DNA from 2 places in the Psychromonas aquatilis genome. Region 2 is predicted to be linked to the other one. Evidence: predicted binding sites of a transcription regulator. Region 2 holds the regulator's gene; the other holds the start of a gene.
What was found. The regulator MetJ, encoded in region 2, represses methionine synthesis genes. The targets are predictions, from matches to a motif close to TAGACGTCTAGACGTCTA.
Positions count from the first base shown of each region.

Region 1: a site for MetJ is predicted at 5,490-5,507, ahead of metN (methionine ABC transporter ATP-binding protein MetN). Genes of this name have one in related genera too.

Region 1 is NZ_JBAKAZ010000029.1:22,467-38,289, reverse strand. It holds gene purB (adenylosuccinate lyase) at 1-78, opposite strand, end outside; gene hflD (high frequency lysogenization protein HflD) at 145-774, opposite strand; gene mnmA (tRNA 2-thiouridine(34) synthase MnmA) at 857-1,999, opposite strand; gene V6256_RS09060 (ABC transporter ATP-binding protein) at 2,213-2,959, opposite strand; gene V6256_RS09055 (FecCD family ABC transporter permease) at 2,959-4,074, opposite strand; gene V6256_RS09050 (ABC transporter substrate-binding protein) at 4,074-5,246, opposite strand; gene metN (methionine ABC transporter ATP-binding protein MetN) at 5,583-6,617, shown strand; gene V6256_RS09040 (methionine ABC transporter permease) at 6,607-7,293, shown strand; gene V6256_RS09035 (MetQ/NlpA family lipoprotein) at 7,334-8,164, shown strand; gene V6256_RS09030 (ABC transporter substrate-binding protein) at 8,474-9,433, shown strand; gene V6256_RS09025 (ABC transporter permease) at 9,447-10,352, shown strand; gene V6256_RS09020 (ABC transporter ATP-binding protein) at 10,349-11,152, shown strand; gene V6256_RS09015 (hypothetical protein) at 11,666-11,875, shown strand; gene V6256_RS09010 (hypothetical protein) at 11,991-12,722, shown strand; gene V6256_RS09005 (hypothetical protein) at 13,316-13,762, shown strand; gene V6256_RS09000 (5-formyltetrahydrofolate cyclo-ligase) at 14,089-14,733, opposite strand; RNA gene ssrS (6S RNA) at 14,811-14,995, opposite strand; gene V6256_RS08990 (cell division protein ZapA) at 15,177-15,485, opposite strand; gene V6256_RS08985 (UPF0149 family protein) at 15,658-15,823, shown strand, end outside.
Region 2 is NZ_JBAKAZ010000026.1:6,557-22,379, reverse strand. It holds gene mutM (bifunctional DNA-formamidopyrimidine glycosylase/DNA-(apurinic or apyrimidinic site) lyase) at 1-175, opposite strand, end outside; gene rpmG (50S ribosomal protein L33) at 600-755, opposite strand; gene rpmB (50S ribosomal protein L28) at 767-1,003, opposite strand; gene radC (RadC family protein) at 1,140-1,817, opposite strand; gene coaBC (bifunctional phosphopantothenoylcysteine decarboxylase/phosphopantothenate--cysteine ligase CoaBC) at 1,932-3,155, shown strand; gene slmA (nucleoid occlusion factor SlmA) at 3,305-3,895, shown strand; gene mscS (small-conductance mechanosensitive channel MscS) at 3,916-4,791, shown strand; gene V6256_RS08365 (FadR/GntR family transcriptional regulator) at 5,011-5,724, shown strand; gene V6256_RS08360 (heparinase II/III domain-containing protein) at 5,801-7,960, opposite strand; gene V6256_RS08355 (heparinase II/III domain-containing protein) at 7,963-10,098, opposite strand; gene kdgK (2-dehydro-3-deoxygluconokinase) at 10,673-11,608, shown strand; gene V6256_RS08345 (bifunctional 4-hydroxy-2-oxoglutarate aldolase/2-dehydro-3-deoxy-phosphogluconate aldolase) at 11,633-12,256, shown strand; gene metJ (met regulon transcriptional regulator MetJ) at 12,325-12,591, opposite strand; gene V6256_RS08335 (class I adenylate cyclase) at 12,717-15,254, opposite strand; gene ygfZ (tRNA-modifying protein YgfZ) at 15,400-15,823, opposite strand, start outside.

The sequences.
Region 1 (15,823 bases), on a different contig from region 2:
AATATCGCGTAAAATTGCAGTTTTGCTACCGTAACGGCCGTCAACTGGTGATACAGCTGTTAGTCCTGAAAGTTCCATTTGTTGCTCCTAATTAGGTTGTTTAAATAGTTTCTTTGCTTCCTAGTGGAAACCTTATATCAGCGATTAAGCGCGTAATAAATTTTGTTTTGTTTGAGCTACTAAAGCACCGCGTGATAATAATAATTGGCGACGCTTACCACCGATTTGGCGCCATAATACAGTCGCACGTACACCGGCTAATAATAAAGCGCGAATTTTATGCTGAGTTTGCTCTTGTTGCAAGTAAGCTGGGTTACCATTTACTTGAATTTTAGGGCCAAGGTTACTAATTAAATCCCTATAAATTGAATCTAAGTTACTTAATACACTACTATCATCAATCTCAAAGTGGGCAAGTTGACGATTTACTTGGTTAATACGTTCACCTAATAAATTTAATGTCCCAGCATTAGAGGATAATTTACGCTCTAAAGCTATTAAGCCTGCAACGTAACGAGTGACTTGCACATTACGCGTATTATTTTCATTGCCTAGTTGAGCAATAGCGGTTTTATAACCTAGTTTTAATGATTCATGGCCACCAAAAGTTGCAAGTGGTGAAGCGCTATCTGTACGTACAATTGATTGTAAGCTTGCATTAAATGCAACTGTGTCAGGACAACTTCCTGTTGTCGCAATTTTATCAACTAAATAAGCAGCTTGGCACATTGCCGAAAAGGCAATACTTCGAGATTCTAAATTATGGAATGACATGTTTTAAATACACTTCTCGGTTGAATGAATCGAGAGGTTTGCTTTCAACAAACCTCTAAGCTTAATTGTCTTATTGTGGGCGTTATTTTTGTAAGTGCTGTTCGATAATAGCGCCACCTAAACAAACTTCATCCATATAAAATACAGCTGACTGTCCAGGCGTTACGGCTGCCTGTGGTTCATCGAAAATCACCTCTAACGTGTCATCGTCAATAGGATTAACAGTACATGCAATATCTGTTTGGCGGTAGCGTGTTTTAACCGTACATTTAAAGCTTTCTTTTTTGGCTGTTCTATCTACCCAATCACATTTTTTAGCGATTAAACCATAAGAGAATAGAGCAGGGTGATCAGCACCTTGTGCAACTAATAAACGGTTATTTTCCATGTCTTTACCCACTACATACCATGGATTTTCATTTGAGTTTTGTAAGCCGCCTATCCCTAACCCTTTACGTTGTCCTAAGGTGTGGTACATCAAACCTTGATGTTGACCAATTACTTCATTGTCAGGTGTAACAATATCGCCAGGTTGAGCTGGTAAGTAAGTTTGTAAGAAATCAGTGAATTTACGTTCACCAATAAAACAAATTCCAGTACTGTCTTTTTTATTGTGCGTTACTAAATCTTGTTCTTCAGCAATACGACGTACTTCAGGTTTTTCTAATTCACCTACTGGGAATAGCGTTTGTGCGATTTGCTCGCCACCAACGGCATATAAAAAGTAGCTCTGATCTTTGTTGCTATCTAAACCACGTAAAAGTTGTGCTTTACCATCGATATCTCGACGACGGCAATAGTGCCCTGTTGCAATAAAGTCTGCTCCTAAATCTTCAGCAGCAAATTCTAAAAAAGCTTTAAACTTAATTTCTTTATTACACATGATATCTGGGTTTGGGGTACGGCCTGCTTTGTATTCTTCTAAAAAATGTTCAAATACATTATCCCAATACTCAGCTGCAAAATTGATAGTGTGTAATTTTATGCCTAATTTATCACAAACTGCTTGAGCATCCTGGAGATCTTGAGCTGCAGAGCAATACTCATCAGTATCGTCTTCTTCCCAGTTCTTCATGAATAAGCCTTCTACCTGATAGCCTTGCTGCTGTAATAAATAAGCAGATACTGAGGAATCAACACCACCGGATATTCCGACGATTACTTTAGTCTGGCTATTGTCTTTCATAAATTTTTCTCCAACGAATTCAGCGCAATATTTTAACAGAATTTAATGCCAATTAAACTAATTATGTGAGGGCGATGCTTGAAGTTTTAAAGTCAGTAAGGTGCAAATGACGAGGAGAGCAGGTGAGATTGTTCTATTGATGCCTGTTGGCGCTGATTTAAGTCTTAACTAAACAAGGTTTAGCTAAGACTGGATAGTAGGTGTTGTCAGGCGATTAAGCAGTAAGTGATAAGGTATTTACGCCTCATCTGCTCATAAACAAGCGACAACAACAGGGTGCTGTTCGAGCTGTATTATCTGAGAGTTGACATTAAATACATTTTTAATTAATACTTGATCAATGATTCTACTCGGCTCACCGTAAGCAAATAAATTATTATTATGTAACGCTGCTACTTTATCTGAATATTGAATCGCTAAATTTAAATCGTGTATCACCATTAATGCATAGGCATTGTGCTCACGCGTATAGCTTTTTACATATTCTAATAGCATAAATTGATTGTGCATATCCAATGCTGACGTTGGCTCATCTAAAATCAACACGCTAGGTTGGTTGACAACCGCTTGTGCGAGTCCGACCAGCTGGCTCTCGCCCCCGGACAGTTCACTGCATATTTTATTGGCGAGATGAAAAATACCAATTTTATCCAATAGAGTGAGTGCTTTTTCTGCACTTTTGGCTTTGGTAAATAAGCTATTAGCGTCAACATGCATGGTGGTGATCAGCAACTCGATAACCGTAATATTTGCTGACACGCGATGATCTTGTGGTAAATAACCAATGTCATTTAGCGTCAGTGGTTTTGCATTTAAGGTAATGCTATCGGCATTTGGTCGAATACGCTTAGTCATTTGTTTAAGAAGGGTGGATTTACCTGCACCATTTTTGCCAATCAATGATACCATTTCACCTGGGTAGATGGTGGGAATACTCATATTATCTAAAATAATATCGTTGCCAAATGCCACGGAAAGTTGATTAATATTAAGCGCCATTAGAATTTTCCACCTTTTTTAATAATTAAAAAGATAAAGAAAGGTACGCCCACAGCAGACATCATCACGGTTAACGGTAAAATAATACCTGGCATAACCGACTTACTAGCAATAGACGCAAGTTCTACTAATACTGCCCCGAGCAGAAATGAAGCTGGTAGGAAGAAACGTTGATCTTCACCAAGAATCATTCGAGCGATATGTGGGCCAACTAGGCCTACAAATCCAATCGCACCAACAAATGAAACGGATAATGAAGTGATTAAAGACACGAGTAATAATGTTTTTATACGTAATTGTTTTACATTAATACCCATTGATTCAGCACGCTCTAATCCTACTTTTAGAGAAGATAGTTTCCAAGCGTCTTTCATCATAATGGCCATGACAATTGGTAGTAAAATCGCTAACGTTGTAATTTTTCCCCAACTACCTCTGTCTAATGAGCCCATTTGCCAGAAAATCAATGTCTGTAACTGTGTCTCAGTGGCGATATATTGCATCATGGTTAACATGCCATCATAAGCAAACATAGTAGCCACGCCAAATAGCATAACACCTTCAATTGAGATCCGCTTAATTGATGAGATGCCTGCGATCATAAAGGTGGTGAGCATGCACATGACAAAAGCCATGCTGGCAATCTGATATTCTTCAGGAATATAAGGAATTGAAACAATATGGGTAATAACTAATGAAGCGCCAAATCCCGCTGAAGCAGATACACCGAATGTATAAGGGTCTGCTAACGGGTTATTGAGCGTTGTTTGCATTTGTGCGCCGGCAATTGCCAGCGCTCCTCCAACAAATGGTGCCATCAGCGACATCGGCATACGAATATCCCAAATAATTGTTTGAGTCACAATATCACTGGATGCAGGATTAAAAACACCACTGATTACCTGTCCGAGTGTAAGGCCGTGAGAGCCAATCAGAACATCTGCTATCAATCCTATTAAACTTAAAAAAAAGAGCACAACCAGCGCCACTTTTTTCTTTTTAAGGCGTGAATGATGTATTGTTAGCGCATCAGTCAAGTGGTTTGTTTTGCTTTCTTCTTTTACAGAGCCTTGCTCAATGAAGGCACTGTCAGAAAGCGTCATGCTTTGCTTCATTAGTGCATTACCTGTGCGTTATTCTGGCCAAATTTTCCTGATAGTGTACGACCAGCAAAACGTTGGTTCATCTCTTCAAAGGTTTGCTCTGGGTTGAGGTCTTTAAATAAAGCAGGGTGGATCCATTTAGCAAAATATTCAATAGCCACTAGGTTGTATGGTGAATTATAAAAAGGCATGTATATCGAGTAGATATTATTAGACTGGTAGGCATTAGTTGCTTTTAACCAGCTTCTATCCATTAACTTAGTTGTCGATTTTTTGATTTGTTCAGGATCTAGCGGCGCGTAACCTAAAGGGATACCTGACGTTGGGTTGCCTTCTTTATCTAACCAACCTGTTGTTTGCATAATGTAAATATCTGGTTGTGCTACTAATACACTTTCTGGCGACATTTGCCCTGTTAATGCCCCTTTTAATGGTTTATCTGCGACATTGTTGGCTTTTAATAATGGGATATAAGCGCCCATATTGCCATCAGAAAAGGTACGGCAACATGATTCGTTATAACCAGCAGCACGTTCAATAAAGACATTTTTATTTGTTTGCTCTGCTGGTAGGGTATTCACAGCGTCGGTTAAACGTTTTAGATGGGCTTGATAGTATTCTGCAAAACGTTGGCCTTGTTCTTTTTTACCGAGCGCCGTTGCTAAAGAGGTCACTGATTTCACTGTATTTTCTACAGGATGCTCTCGAAAATCGATTGCAACAACTTTAATGCCTGCTTTGTCTAGCTTTTTCAATAAGCCTTTGTCTTGTGCAAGCTTAATATTAGAAAGATCAACAACAAATAAGTCGGGTTTATTTTGCATGTTGATAAATTTTTCTGCATCAAACTCACCTGACTTTATTTTACCTATCGTTGTTATATCTTTAAGGCTTGGGTACTTTTTAATATAACTTGCATACATGCTAGGAGCAGATGCACGCATATCGTCACGCCAAGCGACCAAGTGTTTAGCGGCATCTTGCTGGTAAATAATCTCTAATAATGAAAATACGCGGCCTGTAGAGAGTGCTATATTTTGAGGTTCTTTTTCAATAGTGACGGTACGTCCTGCAATGTCGGTTATTGTTACTGGAAATGTACTGGCAAAACTCGGCAGAGTGACAAAAGAAATGGCGAATATAACAACAGAGGTGATATTACGAATGAGATTGAAACCTTTCATATCTGAGAACCTTTTATTTTAAGAAGAAATGGGGAAATGTATAAACAAGCCAAGAATGGTAATACTTATCATTATCGCTGTAAAATTATTTATATTTATTTTATTTCTCATTTAATAAATGCAGGGAATGATTTAATGAAATTAAGTGTTGCTAAGCTATTTTCTGATGTTGTTTAAGAATTGGTAGCATTATTTATTCGTTGGAGATTAATATCTTTGATTTTACGTAATCATTAATTGATTTAGACGTCTAGATGGCTTAGACTGCGCTCGTAATTATGATTTAGGCTGTAAAATAAGCCTATCCATAACAGTCATTCAATTTCAGGAAATCTGATGATAGAAATAAAAAATGTTAATAAAGTGTTTTATCAAGGGAATAAGCCCATTAATGCACTTTCAGATATCAATTTAAGTATTGAGCAAGGCCGTATTTTTGGCGTTATTGGTTCATCAGGTGCTGGTAAAAGTACATTGATTCGTTGTGTTAATTTATTAGAGCGCCCCACTGATGGGGAAGTGCTATTAGATGGCGTTGATTTAACTAAGCTATCTGAGCAAGACTTGACTCAAACTCGCCGTAAGATTGGCATGATCTTTCAGCATTTTAATCTATTATCATCACGTACAGTATTTAATAATGTGGCGTTACCGTTAGAGCTTGCGGGTGTTAGTAAAAGTAAAATAAAGACTAAGGTTGAGGAGTTATTAGCATTAGTTGGATTGGCTGAAAAGCGTGATGTTTATCCTGCTAACTTAAGTGGCGGGCAAAAACAACGTGTTGCGATCGCCCGTGCTTTGGCATCTGACCCTAAAGTTTTATTGTGTGATGAAGCGACGAGTGCACTGGATCCTGCAACAACAATTTCGATTTTAGAATTACTTCGTAAAATTAATAAAGAGTTAAATTTAACTATTTTATTAATTACCCATGAAATGGCTGTTGTAAAAGGGATTTGTGAAGAGGTTGCTATCATTGGTGGTGGTCGATTAGTTGAAACAGGTTTAGTAGGGGATATTTTTGCCCATCCTAAAACTGAGCTTGCTCGTGACTTTATTCGTTCAACATTAGATCTTTCTATTCCTGCTGATTATGCTGAACGCTTACAAGCAGCACCTAGTGAAAATAGTTATCCGTTGATTCGACTTGAGTTTACAGGTGATTCTGTTGATACACCTGTGATTAGCCATGTTGCTAGAGAATTTAATATTGATATTAGTATTTTAAGCTCGAATATGGACTATGTCGGTGGAGTGAAATTTGGTTTGATGTTAGCAGAATTTATTGGCCCTAGTGAATGTGCAGATAGAGCTATTCAATATTTAAAAGAACAAAAAATAGAGTTAGAGGTGTTAGGTTATGTCTGTTAATACTGTGTTTACATGGTGGGCTGAGAATACTCGCCTAATTGAATTATTGGTGAGCTCTTTATGGGAAACACTGGTAATGGTATTTACCTCTGGTTTAATCGGCTTTGCTGTTGGTATTCCATTAGGTGTATTGTTACACCTTAGTAAGAAGAATGGCTTATTAGAAAACACTGCGCTTAATAAAATATTAGGTGTTGTCGTTAATATAGGGCGCTCTATTCCTTTTATTATCTTATTAGTAGCGTTAATTCCAGTTACTCGTTTTATCGTCGGGTCATCTATTGGTACGGCCGCTGCGATTGTACCATTAACAATTGGCGCAATTCCTTTCATCGCTCGCTTAGTTGAAGGTGCTTTATTAGAAGTCCCTGCGGGGTTAGTGGAAGCGGCTCAAGCAATGGGCGCGAAACCGATTCAGATAATTAAAAAAGTATTATTACCAGAAGCATTACCGGGCATTATCAATGCAGCAACCATCACTTTAGTGACGCTAGTAGGTTATTCTGCAATGGCTGGTACTGTTGGCGGTGGTGGTTTAGGCGATGTAGGTATTCGTTATGGATATCAGCGTTTTGACCCTGTGGTAATGATGATTACGATCGTTATTTTGGTGATTTTAGTACAGCTTATTCAGTCAATTGGTGATTACTTAGTTAAACGTGTTGATCATCGTTAAAAATTTCATTTTATTTATCAATTATTTATAGGAAGAAAATATGAATTTTAATCTTAAAAAAGTATTAACTGTTGTTGGCTTAGCCTCAACTGTCGCATTAGCTGGGTGTGGTGAAAAAGAAGCACCTGTTGTTGAAAATGAAGCGCCAAATAATACCCTTACTGTAGGTGTTATCGCAGGTGCTGAAGCACAAGTTGCAGAAGTGGCTGCAAAAATTGCAAAAGAAAAATACGACCTTGATGTCGAGTTAGTGATTTTTTCTGATTACATCACACCTAATGCTGCATTAGACGAAGGCTCTGTTGATGCGAATGCATTCCAACATAAACCATACCTAGATCAGCAAGTCGCTGACCGTGGTTATAAATTTGCTATTGCAGGTAACACTTTTGTTTACCCAATTGCTGGTTATTCAAGTAAAATTAAATCACTGGATGAGCTAAAAGAAGGTGATAAAATTGCAGTACCAAGTGATCCAACTAACTTAGGTCGCTCTCTAATCTTGTTAGAGAAACAAGGGCTATTAACACTTAAAGAAGGTGTTGGTTTACAAGCGACTGTATTAGATATCGTAAGCAGTGAGAAAAACTTAAATATTATTGAATTAGAAGCGGCACAATTACCACGTTCATTAGATGATGTGAGCCTTGCTATTATCAATACAACTTATGCAAGCTCTATCAACTTATCTCCAGAAAAAGACGGTTTATTTGTTGAAGATAAAGAATCACCATACGTTAACTTAGTGGTTGCGCGTGAAGATAATGTTCAGTCTGAAGCTGTACAAAACTTTATCAAAGCATATCAAACAGATGAAGTTTACCAAGCAGCATTAGAAATCTTTAATGGTGGTGTTGTTAAAGGTTGGTAATTCCTTTTTCATAATATAATGCGTATTACATAAAGGTATTAAACATTGTTTAATACCTTTTTTTATACATTTTAAAAACATACCATGCCCGCAATTACTTAATCTTTTATTACCCACCTTCGTTATAAAGTTTATAATTATGCAGAGATTTTGAGCTATTTTTATTTTAATTATTAATGTGCTTTAATTTTTCGTACAAATTACTATTAGAGACTTGTATTATTAAGGTTAACTGGTACGGTTCAAAATAGGCTAACACTACTTTATACAGTTTGTTCCCATTATTATGCTTTCCTAAAGGACTAAAAAATGAAGCTAAATTCAATTCTTAAGAGTACTCTTCTTGCCGCTGCTGTCATTTCTGGCAGTATTCAAGCAAAACCTGTTTATGTTGCAACGACTGCTATTGTTGAACACCCTGCTTTAGATGCTGTTCGTGACGGTGTTAAAGAAGTGTTAGAAGAAAATGGTTATAGCGGCGATGATTTAAAATTCACTTATGAAAGTGCTCAAGGCCAGCCAGCTATTGCCGCACAAATCGCTCGTAAATTAGTTGGTGATCAACCTGATGTGATTGTGGCTATTGCGACACCTTCAGCGCAAGCTGCTGTAAGTGTAAGTAAAAATATTCCAGTTGTATTCTCTGCTGTTACCGACCCTATTGGCGCTAAATTAGTACCGACATTAGCGCAACCTGGTGGTAATGTGACAGGTTTATCGGATATGGTTAATGTGAAGCAACATCTGGCTTTAATTAAAGAATTTATTCCTGATTTAAAAGCAGTTGGTGTGCCATATAATCCAGGTGAAGCGAATTCAGTATCAAGTGTTGCTGCTTTAAAAGAAGCGGCATCTGAAATGGGTATTGAAATAGTTGAAGCGGCTGCGCCTAAATCTTCAGATGTTATGGTTGCAACTAAGCAATTAGTGGGCAAGGTACAAGCTATCTACTGCCCAATCGATAACACTATTATTAGTGCTGCAGAATCAGTTATTAAGGTAGGTATCGATGCACAAATACCAGTGTTTGCTGGTGATACCGATACTGTTGCTCGTGGTGCTGTTGCCGCTGTTGGTTATAACTACTTTGACCTAGGTCGTCAAACTGGTGAGCTTGTAGTGAGTATTTTAAACGGTGAAAACGCAGGTAATATCGATGTCAAAATGGCTGAAGGTACTGACTTGTTCGTTAATCCTAAAATGGCTGCACGTATGGGTGTAGAAGTTCCAACAACAGTACTTGATCGTGCTACTCAAATTATTAAATAAGAAGTTTATATAAATGTCACTTTTTTCTTTTATGGGTACCTTAGAACTAGGCTTGATTTATGGCCTAGTTGCTATCGGTGTTTACCTAACTTTTCGTATCTTAGATTTTCCAGACCTTACCGTTGACGGTAGCTTTACACTTGGAGCTGCTGTAACAGCAACGCTCATTGTAATGGGTGTTAACGTTTTCTTAGCTACGCTAATCGGTACTTTAGCTGCCGCTTGTGCAGGGTTAGTAACGGCATGGTTGAATTTACGTTTTAATATCTTGCATCTACTGGCCAGTATTTTAACCATGACTGCACTTTATACGATAAATCTTCGTGTGATGGGTAAACCGAATGTGGCACTTATCATGGAGCCAACTATTTTAACGCCATTCGAAGGCCTATTTGGCTTACCTGATATGTATATGCGCGTTATATTTGTCGCAGTGTGTGCTGTTGTTGGTGGTTTGTTGGTTGCTTGGTTCTTACGCACTCAATACGGTCTGGCAATGCGTGCTGTTGGTTCAAATAAACGTATGGCACAAGCCAATGGTATTGTTGTAAAACAAAAGGTTTACGCTGGGCTAGCTTTGTCTAATGGCTTAGTGGGTTTAGCCGGCGCTTTATTTGCTCAAACCAACGGTTTTGCTGATTCAACCATGGGGATTGGTACGATCGTTGTTGGTTTAGCTGCTGTGATTATTGGCCAGTCTTTATTTGCAAGCCGTTCTATGTATGTGATTGTTTTAAGCTGCATTGTCGGTTCTGTATTATACCGTTTAGCGGTTTCTTTAGCGCTTAATGCTGATTTTATTGGTTTTAGTGCATCGGATTTAAACTTGATCACGGCAGTACTAGTTGCCTTGGCATTGATCTTTCCTAAACTGCGTAATGAATGGAAAGCAAAACAAGCAGCGAGGAATGAAGCATGATTAGTTGTGAAGGGCTACACGTTACCTTTAACCGAGGTTTACCAACAGAGAAACTAGCAATACGTGGTATTGATTTAACTATCCCAATGGGTGAGTTTGTGACTGTTATCGGCTCTAACGGGGCAGGTAAATCGACTTTACTCAATACCATTGCTGGTGACATTAAAAGCACTAAAGGTAAAATTCTTTTTGGTGATAGAGATGTGACTAAATTACCTGCAACAGGAAGAACAGCTGATATTGCCCGTGTTTTTCAAGACCCATTAGCCGGCACTTGTGGTGATTTGACCGTTGAAGAAAATATGGCGCTTGCCTATGGCCGTGGACAGCGAGGAAGACTCTCTTCTGCGTTGAACAGTAAAATGCGTAATATCTTTCGTGAGCAGTTAAGCCGTTTGAATCTTGGGCTTGAAAACCGTCTTGAAAGCCAAATGGGACTATTATCAGGGGGACAGCGTCAATCGGTTAGTTTGTTGATGTCTGCACTGCAACCTAGCTCGATTTTACTACTTGATGAGCATACGGCTGCACTTGACCCTAAGACGGCTGCTTTGATTATGGATATTACTTCACAAATTATTACAGAGAAGCAATTAACCGTGATGATGGTGACTCATTCAATGCGTCAAGCCTTGGATCATGGTTCGCGTACAATCATGTTGCATGAAGGTAAAATCATCTTTGATTTATCAGGGACAGAACGTGCCGGGTATGAAGTTAAAGATTTACTTAACTTATTCGCTCAGGCTAAAAATGACGGTGAAGAGTTAGATGATGATAAGTTATTGTTAGGCGCTTAAAGTCTGACATCTGATTTCATCTTAAAAAGAGCCGAGAGGCTCTTTAGACTAAAACTAAAGTGTATATTTAGGTGAATGGTTACAAATAATATTATCTGATTGTTACACCAAATAAAACCTACTTTTGAGTGGGTTTTTTTATATCTATAATTTCTAACACCCTTTCTTATTGTCTGGTGGATATAATCAAATTTAAAATATCTATCATTTAGTGCAGAACCTTCTGAGCATAATACATACGACTTAAATGTAAGTGCATAGGTTTTGCAAAATATCTAAGGCTTCATTGGCTTTACTGGGTGATTTAGGCTTTAGTTTGTTTGGTATTTTGCCTTAAAAACCTTTATAACTGAGTATCTGCTTATAACATGAATGAAATAACCTATCAAAAGGCGTAATTGATTTGTACGTCCTCTCAAAAAACAAAAGTAACCCAAAATGGCGGTTATTTTATTAACCTGTTATATTTATATTACTATTTAATTTTAAAGTTTTTACTAAAAGAGTTAGTCAATGAAAATTAATAATTTAGGTTTATTTAGTGATGCATTAGGAAATGAGTATGAAGTTCTAGAACAGGTAACACAAATAACAAACAAACCGAATTCTAAACCTTTCGATGGTTTCAAAGCTTATGAAACTACTTGTGGAATCCCTGTAAATGTTAGAAAAGATGGCGCCTTTGTTACTTGGGAAGATATTGTTTTACACCCTGTAAATTGATGGGAAAGTATTTGGTTTATTGCGTTTAAAGCAATCACTAAACCAATGTATTAAGGCAGTTACGGGAAACACCTTTGGTTTGCTCGTTACTCAGGAAAAATAGTGGAGTATGTGTATGGCAATTATTGAAAAAAGAGAAGATGAAATAAAGATAAAATTATATCTAGACTCTAAGGAGGCTTATAAACATATGATTCATGCTTTTCATATAGCAGATCTTAGAGTTACATCGGAAGATGAGCATAACTTTAGTGCGATTGCTGAAAGCTCTAAGTTAAAGTCTTTAGTTAAGAACTCATATGGCGAGGTCGTAACTTTTATTATTAAAGAAACAGAAAGTAATAATTATTGTTTCGTTACTTTATCTTCAAAAGGAAAGTCACCTTTAGGTGGTTATTCACATAAGTCTATATTTACAAATATAGAAAACACCCTAAAAAGAGAGCTTGGTGCTGATATGGTTGAGCTAACTTTGCAGGATGTAGGTTCTTATATCGAAGAAGAAACTTTATTTGAAATTTTAATTGAAAATATAGATAGGCAAACCATTAGAAAGTTAGCAGAAAAAAACTCTGGGGAATTACAAGACATCGTAAATGCAGGCGGTAATGTTTATCAAGTATCTTTAGAGCAGCAAGATAAATTAACTGACTTTGCAGAGAGGTTAAGTGAAAAAGACGCTGCTAAGTTTTTAACTATATATAATGAAGAGTTAGGCGCCTGTTCAAATAAAAGGGTCGATGATCTAAATATAGAACTACAAACTGAACAACAAAACAATCAAGCTGTGGGAATGGTTATAAGTATTATTTTTATTATAGGGATAATGTTTTTTATCTTTAGGTAAACCTTGTGTTTACATCTAAGAATAACTTAGTGGCAAAGTTTAATAATATTCGTTAGTTATTCTTTCTTGTTAAGGTACCTAAGCAGGGGTATATTCTTCTTTGTGAAGTGAAAGTATATCTTTTAGCTGTTATATATAAGATACTTTACGAGCAGTTCTTCTTTTGCAACATATTTTCATTTACTTTTAAAGTTTCGGGGTCACCAACTCCGATTGTCGCTTGGTAAGCGGCTAAAGGGCGCTCCGTGGTACGGACAGGTATCTCCGTGAGTTTCTGTAAAGGCGTCTGTTGAGCAATCTCCCATACTAGTTAGGGGGAGCTCAACCGCATTGCACTGCGGTATATAAAAAACGAATCTTTAACGATTCAACCGGTTGAGTCTTTTAAGTGGGTTTATACCATGAAAATTTCTCTTAACCTTGAAGTTAAAATTGATTTAGCGGAAGTCATAACAGCCTTTACAGGTTTGTGTTTTACTATTGCAAATATCATTTCTTACTTCTTTTAAAAGTCCGAAGTGGCTGGCGGCAGTCACCACTTCGGCATCTACATATATAAATTGGCAAATAAAGTGCTAATGCTGGGAGTTTCAATGGGTATATTAAACAAACTATTTGGACGAGCTAATCCATCTTTGAATAAATCAGATGGTAGGGTAAAAACTTCTGGTGAGCGAATAACTGAATTGACAGGCGGTGCAAATTTAGTTGATGGAAAGCAGACTTGGGAGTTAGCTCAGGATAAAAAAGATGATATCGAATGTATGAAAAGATGTTGTCAAGCCGAGCTGGATACAATGGAAAAGGCAGATGAGGTACCCGCTCCATTTTATTTTGAAAGAGTGGCGATTCTTTCAAAAAAGCTTAAGGATTATGAGCAAGAGGTTTTTTATTGCGAGCTCTATATAAATACTGTTAATAAATTTTATGTTAAACATGGGACAAGTAAATACGCTGATGTTAGAAAAGGTCCTACATACAAAGCAATTACAAAAAGGTTGCCAAAAGCTAAAGCGATGCTTGTAAAAATAAGCCCTTAGGGTGAATGGTAATTGTTTTTTATAACTAGGTCTAGCTATTTAAATAATAAGCTTCTTTGTAGTTTCCCTTCCTTCTATTTGTCAGGTTATTAATTAATATTGAGCTCTTGCTTAGTAAAATTAAGTTGTAAGTATATATAACTTTATGTGCTACCGAGGTTGGTCGGTAATTAATTATTAAACATTTACAGTTCGCCTTCAAAGGTTTTTAGTACTCATTGAGTATGGCCGTCACCCCATATAGATTAAATAAGGTGAAAATACCGAGAGGCTCTTTTTTGTTTTTAGAGAATGTGAACACAAGGCAAGATTAGTTAGTACCTAAGTTATATTAATAGGGCGTTATTATTCTGGGTAAAGTGAAAATGTTGTTGAGGAGTGATCACTTCTGGTAAAGGGACATCCCAGGCTTGAGTCGCTAAACTATCAACATATTGGCAGTCATGTGCAAACCCGATAGGGTAGGGACCTACTTGCTCAGTAAACCAAGGAGTTAATAATCGGTCATAGTAACCGCCACCCATTCCCATCCGATTACCATACTGATCAAAAGCCACCAGCGGGGTTAAAATAACATCTAAGTCATTACTACCACAACTATTCAAATAACCTGTCCCTGACTGTGTTTTGATTAATGCAGGCTCTTCAATTCCATAGCTGTTTTTGATGATTTCAGTGGTCTCTTTGTATGCCAAAAATAATAGTTTACCTTTTTTATCAGGATCGATGACAGGCACATAAATACTTTTTTGTTGCTGCCAACACCAATCAATAAATGGCATGAGATCCAGTTCACCATCATAAGCTAACGTCAACGAGAGTGATTTTGCTTGTAAAATTTTAGGGTGTTTAATTAAACGTGAAAGCACTTTATCTGTGGCTTGTTGCTGCTGTTGTGCTGATAGATTATTTCGTTTTGTACGAATTTCTTGGCGAAGTTTTTTTTGTTCTAATGCAATGTCGTTAGGCATTATATTATCCAATTTCCAGTGAGGTGAAATACTGATTAATAGGTGACATAAAAAGGAGAGAGGTTGTATGAAAGAATAGATAACCCAAGGATACCGCTATTGACTGTGACCTTGAACCCGAAGGTCAAGGTTGGTGTATCAATGTCTACCGCAGGTTTCTCGATACAAGTCGAGTTTACACAAAAGTATCCAAAACAATTCACCAGGGTAATGCTTATCGGCTCAGGGACTTAGTCAAGATTAACGTGTACCCGAGGGTTGAATAAACTGTACCTATATTTTTCACGATTTAAAAGGTTTTTGATCAAAAAAATGGATATTTCTTTGCGTATGTAGAATTTTTAAACACAATACTAATTACTGTTCATCAAGCCAGTTAAGTCGAATAATTAGTATTGTTGATAGGTATGATTTTCTGGGAATTGAATTAAAAATTTTATCCGTTATTTTTTATTTGGGTCTACCTTGGTATTCGTTAAAGCCCCATTGATCGCATCTTGTAATTGCTGAATGCGTTTATTGAGTTTATCAGTCTGTGCTTTATTTTCTTCTTGTATGGTGTTTAATTGGTGACGATAGTTTAAAGCAGCCATTGCCACTAATTGTTCACTACGTAGCGAACGAGTGCTATTGCGCATCTCTTGTAAGTGTTCATTAACTTGTTCTACTGTGTTTAATAAGCTTTGTTGCTCATTTTCAGGGCAGCTTATTTTATATTGCTGGCCTAAAATTGTGATGTCTAGCTGTGCCATAATGCCCCCGTTAGTCTTGCTGATATAAGGGAGTCAATGCATTCCCTAAAATAAATCTATTACCATCCGCGAACTATATCGACCTAGCTATCAACTTTCAAGTACTTACTGGCGACGAGATCTTCTGGATGATAGAATAACTGCTCTATTTTAGCTTATTAAGAGTATCGAAATGAATTCTTCTGTTTTACCTAATTTTGATAAGATATCGCAAGCCCTTGAAGCGGCTGATTTATTCACGAACGCTGCAGAAACTCACGGTGTGTTATCAGGCTTTGTTTGTGGTGGTATCAAACTTGAAGATAATAGTTGGCAGCCTTTATTTAATGATGTCGTCA
Region 2 (15,823 bases):
ATTTTGCTCGTCGATCAACCGATATTAATTTTTTATGCTTTAACAAAGACAGTAAGTCTTTAGGTATCGGCCAACGTAATTGATGATGTCGAAGTACAACATTATTTATTTTTTGATCGATAATATAGGGGCTAATACCACGACGACTTGTTTCAACCTCTGGTAATTCAGGCATATTCTTCCCGTAATAATTGATTAATATAAATGGCGAAAGTGAGGCTATTCAAAATGCACCATTGTTACTCATTTTATTATGGCATGAATTTTTGTTTATTGATTAATTGTATTGATAGAAAAAGGATTGAGTAGAGCAACTGATTAAACCTGTTAAAACACTTTATATTTAATCGGTGATCATTAATCAAACGTGTATTTTGTCTATTAACTTGTTATGTGGGAGTGGGATGTTAGATAAATAGGCGAGTAGTTGTACCATAATGCCTGTGTAAGGTGCGTTTGATTGGTATTGGTAATTATAACTGGTTTTTTCATTTTCCGAGCTTATTTGAGCTCTCAGCTATTGTATACTTACTTGTAAATGGTAAATTTTAGATATAAAAAAACCCAGTATAAACTGGGTTTTTTTCAGACTAATCAAATTACTTGATTTTGCCTTCTTTGTAGATAACGTGTTTACGTACTACAGGATCAAACTTTTTGATTTCAAACTTTTCAGGCATGTTCTTTTTATTTTTATCAGTAGTATAAAAATGACCAGTACCAGCGCTTGAATTTAAACGAATTTTATCACGCATTTTTAAGCTCCTTAAACTTTAACGCCATTAGCACGGATATCAGTTAAAACTGAATCAATACCTTTTTTGTCGATGATACGCATACCTTTAGTAGATAGGCGTAATTTAACAAAACGGTTCTCACTCTCAACCCAAAAACGGTGTGTTTGTAGGTTAGGTAAGAAACGACGTCGTGTACGGTTCTTTGCGTGTGATACATTGTTACCAACAGCTGGACGCTTGCCTGTAACTTGACATACTCTAGACATGTCGAAATTCTCCAAAAATATTAGTTTTACTCGAGCAAAATAGTCGAACACCTTCTTTAGCCGTCGCCAAAGGCGTCGAGGGCGCATTTTATACACCATTGAGATTAAAAGATCAACAAATGTGTAAATAAATACGTTAAATCCACCCTTTTTCTGCAAATGAGGTGTATTTTCCATCACCTATGATGAAATGGTCCAATATTTTAACATCAATTAATTGCAGTGTATTCACTAGTTTTTCAGTTATATTTTTATCTGATTCGCTGGCTGTTGGATCGCCCGATGGATGATTATGAACAAGGATAATTGCAGCTGCATTTTCTTGTAATATTTTTTGAACTACAACGCGAGGGTGAACACTTGCACTATTAATTGTGCCAAAGAAAAATTCATGGAAGCGAATTACTCTATGTTGACTATCTAATAAGAGTGCAGCAAAAACTTCATAGGGGTAGTCGCGCATTTTTGCGCTTAAAAATTGTTGTGTTTGTGCGGCGCTGGTTAACGGGTCTCCTTTCATTAAAGATTCCTGTAAATAGCGGCGTGACATTTCTAATACCGCTTGTAGTTGAATATATTTGGCTTGTCCTAGACCTTTTCGAGAACAAAAGTCTGTTTCACTAGCGGAAAATAAAGCGCGCAGTGAGCCAAAGTCGATAAGCAATTGACGTGATAATGAGACAACATCCATTCCTTTACAGCCTGTGCGGAGAAAAATAGCGAGTAATTCACTATCGGTTAAGCTACTCGCTCCTTGTTGTATTAACTTTTCTCGTGGCCTTTCTTGTTGAGGCCATTCTCTAATTGATACCAAAATAGGCGCTCCTAATAAAACTGGTGAACCTTAAATCTAGTATAAGTTATGCATATTGCTTTATATTTTTATGTTATTGTAATGTCTTTTTTTATGAACTTTTCCGAGAAAATTATGGCGTCAATATTACCTTTACAAGGGAAAAAAATATTATTAGGTGTTTGCGGTGGGATTGCTGCCTATAAAAGTGCGGAGTTAACGCGTCGATTAATGGATCAAGGTGCTCAGGTGCGTATCGTAATGACTGCATCTGCGAAACAATTTATTACACCACTAACCATGCAAGCAGTATCCGGACATGTTATTTATGATGATTTATTAGATCCTCAAGCTGAAGCGGGTATGGGTCATATTGAGTTAGCTAAATGGGCTGATTTAATTCTTATCGCCCCTGCAACTGCAAATGCGATAGCACGCTTACGAGCGGGAATGGCAGATGAATTATTAACAACCTTATGTTTAGCAACGCCTTCCCCAATAGCGATTGCTCCTGCGATGAATCAACAGATGTATTTAGCAGCAGCGACGCGGGATAATTTAACGGTATTAGCTGAGCGCGGAATACTGGTTTGGGGGCCAGGCCAAGGTATACAAGCTTGTGGTGATGTTGGTCCAGGTCGTTTGTTAGACGTCCCTGATTTAGTTAAGTTATGCTGTGATTTTTTTACTCCCCAACAGCCATTATTAGCAGGGGTTAATGTTGTTATCACTGCAGGGCCAACTCAAGAAGCGATAGATCCTGTTCGTTATATTAGTAATCATAGTTCTGGTAAAATGGGATTCTCATTAGCAAATGCAGCTCTTAGTATGGGGGCTAATGTCACTGTTATTGCAGGGCCTGTTAATTTGTCATTAGCAGCTGACATTAAGCGTATCGATGTTAAAAGTGCAAGAGATATGCATCAAGCTGCACTAGCATCGCTGGATACTGCGGATATCTTTATTGCTTGTGCAGCTGTTGCTGATTATCGGACTGAAACCGTTCATTCTGAAAAAATGAAAAAACAAGCCGATACAGATGTGATTACCTTAACCTTAGTTAAAAACCCAGATATTATTGCTGATGTAGCAAACGCTGAGAATCGTCCATTTTGTGTCGGATTTGCTGCGGAAACAAATGACATCGAAGCTTATGCTTTAGGTAAATTAGCACGTAAAAACTTAGATTTAATTGCTGCAAATGATGTATCGAATAGTGCTCAAGGTTTTAATAGTGATAATAATGCATTGACTGTCTTTGCTAAAGATAAACGTTTCGATATCCCATTGTGTAATAAAAAAGAAGTTGCGATACAATTACTTAAAATCATAAGTGAGCAATATAAATCAATTTCTTAAGAGTATAGTAAAGGCTCCTATTTACTTTTATTTAGGTGAGTAAAAATAAAAATCTTTGTATTTTAGCGGGATATACAATATTTAGGAGGTAGCTTTGGGCTGTCAAAATAATACTAATAATAACAAAGGAAGTTATTGAGATGTCTACAATGACCAAGAAGAAAACAAATCGCAAGGATGATATTTTAAGTGCGTTAGCGATTATGCTTGAAGGGAAGCCTGGCCAACGTATCACAACAGCTAAGCTTGCTGCTGAAGTCGGTGTTTCTGAAGCTGCTTTATATCGTCACTTTCCAAGTAAAGCGCGGATGTTCGAAGGGTTAATTGATTATACAGAAACGGCTATTTTTAGTCATATCAATACGATCAAAGATCAACAAAAAGACACTTTTGTGCGGATCGAACATATTGTTTATTTCTTGTTAGCTTTTTCTGAGAAAAACCCTGGAATTACGCGCATTTTAAGTGGCGATGCTTTAGTTGGTGAAAATGAAAGGTTACAGTCACGTATTGAACATGTTTTTTCTAAAATTGAGTCTCAATTAAAACAAACATTAAGGGAACGTCCTGCTTCGGATGGTCAAAAATTTGAGATGGATGAAGGGATATTGGCTAACTTATTACTAGCCTATATTGAAGGACGAATGGTTCAGTTTGTACGATCTCAATTTAAACAAAAACCTACCCAAAATTTTAAAACTCAATGGCTATTTTTTAATAAGCAACTGGTGATTAGTTAATATCATAAAAGGAGTTAGGTATGTCAGAAGAAGGCAAGGTAGCAGAAACTGTTTCAGAAGTACTGGGAGAGAGAGTGGATGTGGTTAGTCATGCACTTCATTGGCTCGTTGAAAACCAAGACTTGCTAGTAACATATGTATTAAATATTGTTTTTGCTATTGTTACGTTAGTAATAGGGATGATGTTAGCACGTGTGATTTCCGGCACGTTTCATAAAATATTAACTAAGCGTCAATTTGATATTACTATTGTTGACTTTGTTTCTCACATGGTGCGCTATGTGATTATTGCTTTTGTTATCATTGCCGCATTAAGTCGTCTTGGTGTTGAAACAACGTCGTTTGTGGCCATTATTGGTGCTGCTGGTTTAGCTGTTGGTTTGGCCTTACAAGGTTCTTTATCTAACTTTGCTTCTGGTGTATTAATTATTGCTTTACGTCCTTTTAAAGCTGGAGAGTATATTGAAGCAGCAGGTACGGCTGGTGTTGTTGAGTCTGTTCAAATATTTTCAACTACATTAACGAGCCCTGATAATAAATTTGTTGTTGTTCCTAACTCTGCGATTTTAAGTGGCAATATTATTAACTATTCTCGTAAATCAACACGCCGTATCGATTTGGTAGTTGGTGTTAGTTATAACGCAGATTTAGCACAAACCAAACGTATTTTAGAGACGATTGTTAAAGCAAATGAAGGTGTTTTAAAGTCACCTGAACCTCTAGTTGCTGTAGCGGAATTAGCTGACTCAAGTGTTAATTTGGTTGTTCGTCCGTGGGTACGTGGTGAGGATTATTGGCCAGTTCGCTTTGAGTTAATGGAAGCAATTAAAAATGGCTTAGATGACGCTGGTATTGAAATTCCATTCCCACAAATGGATGTCCATATGGATAAATAGAGCCATACTATCTTATTTTATTAAAACCAGCCTACGGCTGGTTTTTTGTTTTATAGGCTTAATAACGCTTTCTATTTATTCAAAAAATGATATTTTAAGTAAATTGCCCGATTAAAAACTAAAAATAAGAGGCAGAGGTAACATACAAGTCGGCTGTTTATATCTAAGCTATAACCTTTGCCTTATAATCAAACCTAAATAATCTACTGAAGATAAACTATGCATAATCCATTTATACAAATCGAAGGCTCTAAACGAAGTCTGCATGTGCAGGTGGCACGTGAAATTGCCCGGAAAATATTATCCGGAGAAGTTGCTCAAAACTCAATTATCCCAAATGAAATGGCATTATGTGAACAGTTTAGTGTAAGCAGGACTGCTTTGCGTGAAGCAATAAAACTACTAACCTCGAAAGGGTTGTTGGAATCTAAGCCTAAAGTTGGGACACGAGTAAAATCAAGAGAAAATTGGAATTTTTTAGATGCTCAATTACTTGATTGGTTGATTGACCTTGGTGACAATGAAGTGGTTTATAGAGAGTTTTTATCATTACGTAAGGCTATTGAGCCGGAAGCCGCTGCATTAGCTGCGCAAAATGCAACGGTGCAACAACGTATTGAATTATCTTCTACCTTTCAAAAAATGGATGAAATATCCAAAAACTTTGACGCTGAAAAATGGATGGAAGTGGATATGCATTTTCATCGGTTGGTTTTTCTATCGACTGGCAATAGTTTTTATCTGCCATTTGCAAATGTGTTATGTACTATGTTTAAGAGCTTCATTAGTCACTCTTCAGAAGAAGGTGGAACTTGTATCGGAGAGCATAGAGCTATTTACGCTGCCATCATGGCTGGCGATGCAGATAAAGCACGACAAGCAAATACAACGCTATTAGCAAACTCTAAGCATAGATTACCCCCTGGCACATAGCGCCTAATAAATTCAATAAAAAACCCGTTATTAAGTTAAATAACGGGCTTTTTTTTATCTCAGTTTTAGCACTTGTTTATTTAATAACAACAGGGCCTTTCCAAGAAATTGATTGACCATCAACCGTCACATCTGAAGTGGTATTTTCATCTACACCTACAACATTACTTACACAAACAGTGAGTTTTTTATCATTCACTAAGTTAATCGAAATAACAGACGCTACTTGATCGTTTAGTAATACTTCAACTGAGTCAACTTGACCACGTGCGTTTAAACTCGCTTCAACTGATTCATTAAAGTAACCATGTGTTTCGTATACATTAGCAAATAAATGGTCTGCTGCTTTTTGACGTAACATAAACATAGGTTCGTTACGTAAGTTGAAGTCAGGATCATTTGCACCTGTGCGGGAAAATATAACTTCACTATCAGCATTTGCGCTACTAATCAGTGAGTAATAGCTATCACCCATTAACCATGTTGTTAGTGATGAGCCTTCTACTTTACCTTGTCCAAGATTCCAAAGATGCTGATAACCATGTGCATCACCTAGAGTATTTAAACTTTTGTGTGTTTGGTATTCAAAATCCGTGCGAATGATTTGTCCTTTGTAATGAACAGGGTAATCATAAGTGTGTTCTTCTTCACTGATCATACGGAATAGGTCGATGATAAGCGGTTTTTCAAACTCTTCTGATTCAAGCATGATAACCGTACGCTGTTGATCAACACCCGTATAATAATCACGTGCAAAGGCACTCATTGCTTGTAATTTGCCATTATCTGACTGATTACCCAATATAGTAAAGTGCTTTTCACCGTTGTGTTGTTGTGCAATTGCAGTCACACCTTGGTTTTGACTTGTTTGATCTACAACTACAGTGTTGTGTGCAACAGTTTGCTTACAGTAACTCTTATTTTCTGGAATGTAACGACCACCAAACTTCGGTTCAATATTAACCCAACGACCGTAACCGTAATCGTTAATAAACTCTTGGTTATTATTGAATAAGCTGAGGTGTAAACCATCAAAATGGCCATGGTCTAGTGCAGAGTGAAGTTTAGCATCACTACCGTGTTGGCCGTACCAAAGTAGTGCCATACTATCGTCTGATTTTGCATCACGATGACGTAGAATTGTTACACCGCCACATTCGCCTGCAGCACCATCTGTTAGGCTTAAACTACCCCAATTAAAGTTAGGTACTTCAGCATTGTTTTCTAGTGCATTAGATAATGTTGCACCCGTGTTGTGTACCCACACGTGGTCTTGATGTTTCGCCATTGCTAACAGTGTTTCGTTTTGTTCGTAACGCTCAAAACAGATATTAGTTGCTAATAAAATACCAAGATCTTTAATGTCCATTGTACGTGATGAGTCATTTAATGCTGGTAATGTTCCATCTGGGAATGCTGTTGACATAACTGCGTAAGCAGTTGTTTTAATTACTTCATTTTTTAACTTATAAATACCAACTTCAGGTTGACGACGTTCAATCGCTTCTGCGAATAAGAAGATAGGACGTAACGAGAAACGATGGTAGTACGGACCTTCCATGTAATAACCATCAGGTGAGAATAATTGCGTTAATTGAGCAATGAAACCACCAGAAACACTATCACCTTTTAAGCCATATAATGCTTTGTCTACTGTTGCTTGATCATTGATTGCATAAGCACAAATACCCGCACTGGCAACAGACCACAGACCGTGATTATGAATAATATCGAAGTTTTCTGCATAGGTAACAACAAACATTTCAAGCATTACTTTGAATAAGTCGTTCTCAATAAGTTGTTGTTGATCTTCTGTTAACTCATGGCGAATACAAGAATAAGCACACGATGAATATAACATCCACATGTTTTCGTTTAATGTTTGATGGAATAAACGACCTGGTTTATTAGTGTCGCGGCTAATGTTTAAATCGCGATGTTTATAAACCTTTGCATATTCCACTAGCATGGTTGTTGCGTAATCTAGGTAACGCTGTTCACCTGTAATTAAGTATAAACGACCTGCTAGATCTAGGTGGATGTAGTTTTGTTTGTGACGGTTATGCTCGTAGCCGCCAGCTTCACCGTGCCCTGGGATTTCGATACCGATTGGCATGTAAGCTTCAAGCGCTTGAATCTCTTCTGCAATAGAGCGACCAATGAGTGAGTCTGCACCTACGTGTTGACGTAAATCTGCTGCTTGTTGATAGCTTATTAGTAGTGGTTGATAACTCATTATTAAGACCCTTTTGTTTCTACGGCAACAAATCCTTGCCAGCTGTATGTTGTATTATTAAATTCGATTGTGCTTTGGCTTTGTTCTGTTGCATTTAACTTGTTATTAACCATTACTGTTAATGCAAAATCATCTGCAAGGATTTCTACAACAGTTGCATCATCGTTAAAGCCAACAACATTGATTGAATGTACTTTTCCACGAGCATCTAAACTTGCTTCTACTGATTCATTAAAATAACCGTGTGTTTCGATAACATTAGCAAATAGCGCATTTTTAGCTTGGCGACGTAGAATTAAACTTGTTTCACTGCGTAGGTTGAATGAAGGATCGTTCGCACCAGTACGCGTAAAGAAAACCGTATCATCTGTAGATGCTGCACTTAACCATGTGTAGTAGCTGCTACCTTGTAACCAACTTACTAAGCTTGTGTCTTGTGCAGGACCTTCGCTTTCATTCCATAAATGTTGATAACCAAAGTCATCGCCCATTGGATTTAATGTTGCGTGTTGTTTGTGTTCAATGTTGGTACGGATGATTTGACCTTGATATTGTAAAGAGTAATCGTATTGATGTGCTTCTTCACTGATCAAACGGAATAAATCAATCAATAATGGTTTTTCAAGTTGCTGGTGTTCAACAAGGACCAATGAGCGTTGTTGGTCAACGCCAGGGTAGAAGTCATAAGCATAAGCACTCATTGCTTGCACTTTACCTTCTCCGATAAAGAAGTGCGGTACTCCATGTTTACTATCTGCAGTATCAACATCAAAATTATTTTGACAACCTGCATCAACAGAAACTAAGTTATGGGCAATAGTTTGGCGAGCATAAGACTTGTTTTCATCAAGGTAACGACCACCAAACTTAGGCTCAATATTAACCCAACGACCAAAGCCGTAATCACGTAATACTTCTTGATTATTATTAAAATAAGTCATGCCCAGTGTATCGAAGTGTCCATGTCCCATACCATGTTGACCATAGTTCATCACAAGTTGGCTAATATCGCCTTTACTATTTTGCATGCGGATAAAGCCTTGTGCACCTTTATCTCCATCTGGACCTTCATTTAATTCAACACTTGGTAAACAAGGAACTTCCACTGATTCTTGTGCTTGATAAGCTTGAGATAATGCAACACCGCAACCGCTGATCCAGATTTGCTCTTGAATTTTAGCAATACCGTATAAATTTTTATCTTCAGGGTAATGTTTGGCATATAAGCTAACAGCGATAACGACACCTTCATCTTTAATATCCATACTTTTAGATGCATCATTTAATGAAGGGAAAACACCGTTAGGGTAAGCAGTTGAGAGTAAAGATTGGATAGTTTTAGCGATCACTTGCCCTTTAAAATTAAAGATATCTAATTCAGGACGGAAGCGTTGAGTTAATTCTGCTAATAAACATAAAGGGCGTATTGCATAACGATGGTAATAAGGGCCCTCTATATAATAACCAGACGGAGCAAATAAATTACTTAACTGTGCAAGGAATCCACCCTGTATGTCATCACCGGCTAAACCGTGTAATGCTAAGTCAATATACTTTTCTTGGCCAATTGCTGCGCCACAAGCTGCTGTTGCTGCAACAGCCCAAACACCATGATTATGAATTCGGTCAAAATCAAAGTCATATTTGACGGTTGCAACTTCTAACATTGGTTCAAATAGTTGACTCTCAATGTGTTGGCGTTGCTCTTCGGTTAACCAGTGTTTAATGCAGCTATAACCTAAGCTTGAATATAACAACCAAACGTGTTCATTCAGCATTTGATGAAATAAACGTCCTGGTGGATTGGTGTTACGTTGAACTTGGAAACCCAATGCCAAATATTTATCGGCATATTGGGTTAATAAGTCTGCTGCAAACTGAGCGTATTTTTCTTCACCTGTAATTAAAAATAAACGGCCAGCTTGGTCGATATATTTATAATTTTGTTGGTGTTTATTATGCGCATAACCACCTGCTGGGCTGTGTCCTGGAACATCAATAGGTAATGCAAGGTAATTGTCCGTATCGCGAATCAGAGCATCGAGGCTGACTCCCATTAAACTTGGTTTACCGAGCTCTTGTTGGATAGCTTCAATCTCTTGTTGATCCATAAGAACAGCGTTGACGTTGGAAGACATATTGACCTCTATTGCATAAAAGTGGATAAAAATAAATGGATAAAGTAATACAAATAAACTTTAAAATCACTTTATTTTTTAGTTTTTACGTACTGTGTCTACATTTTTATTTTTTGTATTTGTATATATGGCTTAGCATTTTTTTTGATTGTAGAACGTCTATCTAATGCACAGTTTAATGATTGAAATTGATTTTTATTGCTTTTTTAGTGCGCTTAGAAGGGAGGTAAAAAGTTAATCTTATTGTTAATGCTTCTAGTTGTATTACACCTTAGATTGAATGTGCTGATAGCTCATGATCTAGATCACACATAACGTCTTTTTGTATTACAAATCGATTGTGGTAATGTACAATTTTTCATTTTATAAATCTGTTTATTTGTTTTTCTACTATTGAAGAGTGATAAATACCTGCTTTAAAGCAAGTTAATAATATGAATTAGCGCAGAGAAATACGCTCTGTATAAAGTACTTAGAAATTATTAGTATAAAATACGAATAACGATACCAGTACCATTTGACGATGGCTTGAGCTGGTTAATAATGAAAATTAATTTTTTAATTGAGGTGATAAATGGCTAGTTTTAATATCGCATTAATCGGCGAATGTATGATTGAACTACAGGATGTAGGCGGCACATTACGCCAAGGCTTTGGCGGAGATACTTTAAATACAGCTGTTTATTTATCACGTTTAACTGCTAATAAAGCGCTTAATGTAAGTTATGTAACAGCATTAGGTACAGATAAAGTAAGCCAAGGAATGGTCGATAATTGGTTATCGGAAGGTATCAATGATCAATTTATTCAGCGCTCAGAAACAAAACAACCAGGTATTTATATTGTAGATACAGATGACACAGGCGAGCGTAGTTTTATGTATTGGCGTGCTGATTCAGCTGCTAAATACTGGTTAGAAACAGCCAGCGAAGAATTACTTGAAAACCTTTTAAAACAAGACGCTATCTATTTATCTGGTATTAGCTTAGCGATTTTACCAGCAGATAGCCGTGAAAAGTTATATGCCTTGTTAACCGAATATAAAGCAGCTGGTGGTAAAGTTATTTTTGATAATAACTACCGTCCGAAATTATGGGACTCGCAAGAGCAAGCTGTTGAAAACTACAAAAAAATATTATCAGTGACACATACTGGACTATTAACATTTGATGACGAAGAGGCTGTTTTTGGCGATACCTGTATCGAAGATTGTATTAAACGCTCATTAGCACTTGGCGTGACTGAGATTGTTATTAAGCGCGGTAGCAAGGAATGTTTAGTTATTACAGCAGATGATCAAATTAGTGTTAAAGCAAATTTAATAGAAAAATCTAAAGTTATTGATACTAACGCTGCCGGCGATTCATTTGCCGCAGGTTATATGTCTGGCCGTTTATTAGGCGAAAGTAGCGAAGCATCGGCAATGAAAGCACATAATGTTGCAGCAACCGTTATTCAGCATAAAGGTGCCATTATCGATGCACAATTTATAGCTCCATTCGTAGATTAATTACTTACAATTAGGAAATAAGAAATGACAACATTAAACGAAAAACTACAAACATTGAAAGTGATCCCTGTTATTGCAATTAAGGATGCTGCTGATGCTGTTCCACTGGGTAAAGTATTAGTTGAAAACGGCATGCCATGTGCAGAAATAACTTTCCGTACTCCTGCCGCAGCAGAATCAATTAAAAACTTGCGCGAAGCATTTCCTGAGATGTTAATTGGTGCGGGTACAGTATTAAACAGCGAAACAGTCGATCAAGCAATTGATGCTGGCGTAGATTTTATTGTAAGCCCTGGTTTTAATCCAACAACAGTTAAATACTGTCAACAACGTAACATGCCAATTATCCCTGGCGTTAACAACCCATCTTTAGTTGAGCAAGCAATGGAAATGGGTTTAACTACGTTAAAATTCTTCCCTGCAGGCCCTTCAGGCGGTGTATCAATGTTGAAATCTTTAACGGCTGTTTACCCAGTTAGCTTTATGCCTACTGGTGGTGTTTCACCTGCAAACATCAATGAATATTTAGATATTGATGCGGTATTAGCTTGTGGTGGTACTTGGATGGTGCCTGCAAACTTAATTGATAACCGTGAGTGGGATAAGATTGCTGTTTTAGTTAAAGAAGCTGTTGCAGCTTTAGGTTAATTAAAAGCGGTTTATATAAAAAAGCCTTGATTATGTATGTAATCAAGGCTTTTTTGTAACAGAAGTATTTATTTATTTATATTTTCAGTTTGGTTTTTATCTAGTTCTTCATCTTCAGGTAATGGCTGCCCTGTGTAGGCATGTAGAAAAGCCTCACATAGCAATTCACTGTTAGTTGCGTGGCGTAAGTTATTCACTTGCCTTCTAGTTCGTTCATCCGTTAATATTTTAAGCACCTTAGTTGGGATTGAGACAGTTACTTTTTTTACCTGCTCACTTTTTTTACCGTGTTCGGCATAAGGGCTAATATATTCACCATTCCATTTTGTTGTCATAATAGTAACCTTGAAAAAAATTACTGTTATTTTACCTCGATTTTTTTATTATGGCAATCTGAACGTAAAGATGGCTAGAAGTCCATCACAAGAATTAAGCGTTAGTGACCATGAATGACGGTTTATTAAAAAGGTTCTGATTTATTGGTATCAAAAACGGTTAATGTTTCTCGTATACGCGGTTTTATTTTACTACTTTTAAATGGACTTAAAGATAGTGTTTTATCTTCATTTAATGAAATATCATAAAACTGAGGTAAATTAAAATTAACTTGCTCACTTACCTCATCGGAGAGGTAATTATTGGAAGCATAAAAGCGATTTACATTTTGTACAAATTCATTTTTGGAGCCAGCAAAGTTTAAAAAAGTTTCCACTTCATTTTCTGCATTTGCAATATATATATTAAAACCATCGGTGTGATTTTCAAAAAAGAATTGTATTAAACCTTCACTGATATGTGACTCGATGATATCGGCCGTTTGATCATAGAAGGTTGTTTTTAGATTTAAGGAACTAGCGGATAGTTTCTTATTCGATATATGGCTATAGATATCAACAGCACTTTCTAAATGTTGTAAGGATACCCCTTTACGTTCAAAGTAAAAACCAAACTTCCTTCCACCGGTCCATAGGGTTTGGACTGAGCGAGTATGTACCGTATGCAAACGTAATTGAATAAACTCATCAAGTTTTTTGCCAAAAGAGTTACAAATTTGTTCGCTGAAATGGCGGCTATAACAAAAGAGATCAATTTTACTTGGTGGTGATGCATCTTGATGCATTTTCGATAAAATCGTATTCAATGCTTCAACTACTGAAAATTGGCTATTAAAGTGTAATGTTCTTACTTCGTTCCATGAGTTACGGTATATAAAGTCGATACTGCCAATTAAGCTTTCTTTGTGCTCACCATAAGCCATCACATTATCAATCTGGTTTAATTCACTCTCTTCTGTATCTTGCCAATGCCTGGTTGGATCTTTTTCAACATTAAGAAAGATAGATAAATACTTAATTGCACAGGGGGCGCTAAGCGCTTTGTCGCTTGCTTTAGGAACATAAATAGGGAAAACACTGTATAAGTCCTTGGCAAATTGATTCAAATTTTTATCAACAAGATCAGAGCCTTGGTTGTATAAGTGAAGTTCAGTGTCTTCATCGTACAAACCGTTGACATAACTCCATGCAACGAGTTTAGATAAATAAGGTGAATAGCCTAAGCAGGGGGTATTAGCTAGCTCAAAAGGTTCTAGCTTACTATTATATAAATACCATCCTGCTTTATTTTTACGATGTTCCGGAATTTGAATGAGGCTAAGGTGCTTCTCTATTAAATTAGGCGAAATATTAGGGTTAATAATATCGACCTTACCCGGTAAGGTTTCATGAGCAGCGTAAAGTTTACGCGATAAGATGCCAATATCTTCAGCACTAATAGATTCACTAATATTATTAACTCGTGCAAACTTAATTAAATTACTATAGCTCAACATCAATGCATCAAGTAATAATGAGTTTGCTTGCTGTACTTCTCGTATTTTCCAGTTATGGCGATTATCTAAATCTATTATCTGGCTTTCAGTCCAGCCCCATTGTTTAATGAGGTTTTTTAAAATTGCTCTACGCCAAGAGGTACTTTCAGACGAAGAAGGTTTGGATAACGCTTCTTCTGTTTTGAAATAAAAGCATACTCGCACTAACTCCAAACGATTGAGGTCATTAATACTGATTAAGTAATCGCTAACTTTACTTAGCATCAGACAATAGGGATCTAAGTGCTCATTATAGAAATGTTGTTCTTGAAAGCTTTTTTTATAGGAAGTTGATATTAACTCTGTATTTGGATATTCCCATGAGTAAGCCTCCATTAAAATAGTTTTTAATGTTGCTTTGTAAGGGTTATCAATGCCTTTATAAAGTTGCCACAAAGTTGCACCGAATAACTCTTCAGCCGGTACAGAGTGTAAACCCCCAAGGTCTAACCAATCATCTTCTTCAATTTGTTTATTGTCATATAATTTTTTTACATAATCATCATAATCATGTTCGTGATCATGTGGAATTTGTCGCCATAAAATACGTTTGCCAGCAACGCGTAAAGATGTGCGATAGAACTCATCTAGCAGTAACATGTGTTGTGATGTACCGCATGACTCATCACTTAATTCTGCTTTATTGTTAACTCTAAATTTATTATCGGGTATTAGGAAAAAATTTAGCTCAACAGCTAAACTTTCAGCCCAATGGGTAATTTCCCAAGTTTTTTTATTGAGTAGTTCAACTCTATCAGGATCTAATTTATGTGAGTAACAAACCCAAATATCTAAATCACTTTCCGAACATTGTCCAATTGAAGAAGTACTTCCCATTGCATATAACCCGATGATTTCAGGTAAAGCAGGAGAGGTGTCAGGCAATTTAAAATCGAATAGTTGTAAACTTAGTGACTGTTGTTGTTCATTTGGGGTAAATTGGCAAATACCTTTAGGCACATCAGCATCAATATAGCCAGGTAAAGTAGGTTCATTTAAGTGCAGTAAGATTGGAAATATTTTAAAAACATTTGCCTCATCTTTTCTCATCAATGCTAAAGCAGAGTTTACGCGTAGGCGCGAAAACTCATCTGCTTTATTACGCAATTGGATGATTTCTTGACTCAATCTATGTTCCATGTATGTAAGTGTTATTTAATATTTTCTTTAGAAAACTGTGAGCATTATAACATTAATTAGTTACTATTGGTAAATATTCACTTTGCCTGTATATGCTAAAATCCCTCGTAAAAATACGAGGGATGAAAGGGGATTATGAGGGAATTTGATATGGTAAAGGTGCACAGTAAAGTATTGAATCCTCTACTTCTTTTATTCTAAATGTTGCTGAAGAGCTGGTGTCTTTTGGTAATACAGCTAACATTTCAATATGTTGATCGCCATACTGACAGGCTGAAATAACAATGCCAACTCGCTTCCAGTTTTCCCCTAATAAAACTTCAACAGTTTGTCCTGGTGTAGGGGCATTATTTGCGTTACCGGTTAAAATAAACATTGCTCGTTTATTTGCACCTCGATATTTTGCTCTAGCAATTGTTTCTTGCCCAATATAACAGCCTTTAGTAAATGAGATGCCATCTAACGCCTGTAAATTGAGCATTTGAGGAATAAACTGGCCGGTTGTTTGAGCCTCAACAAAGCCAACACCTGCAGCAATATTCATTGCATTCCATAAA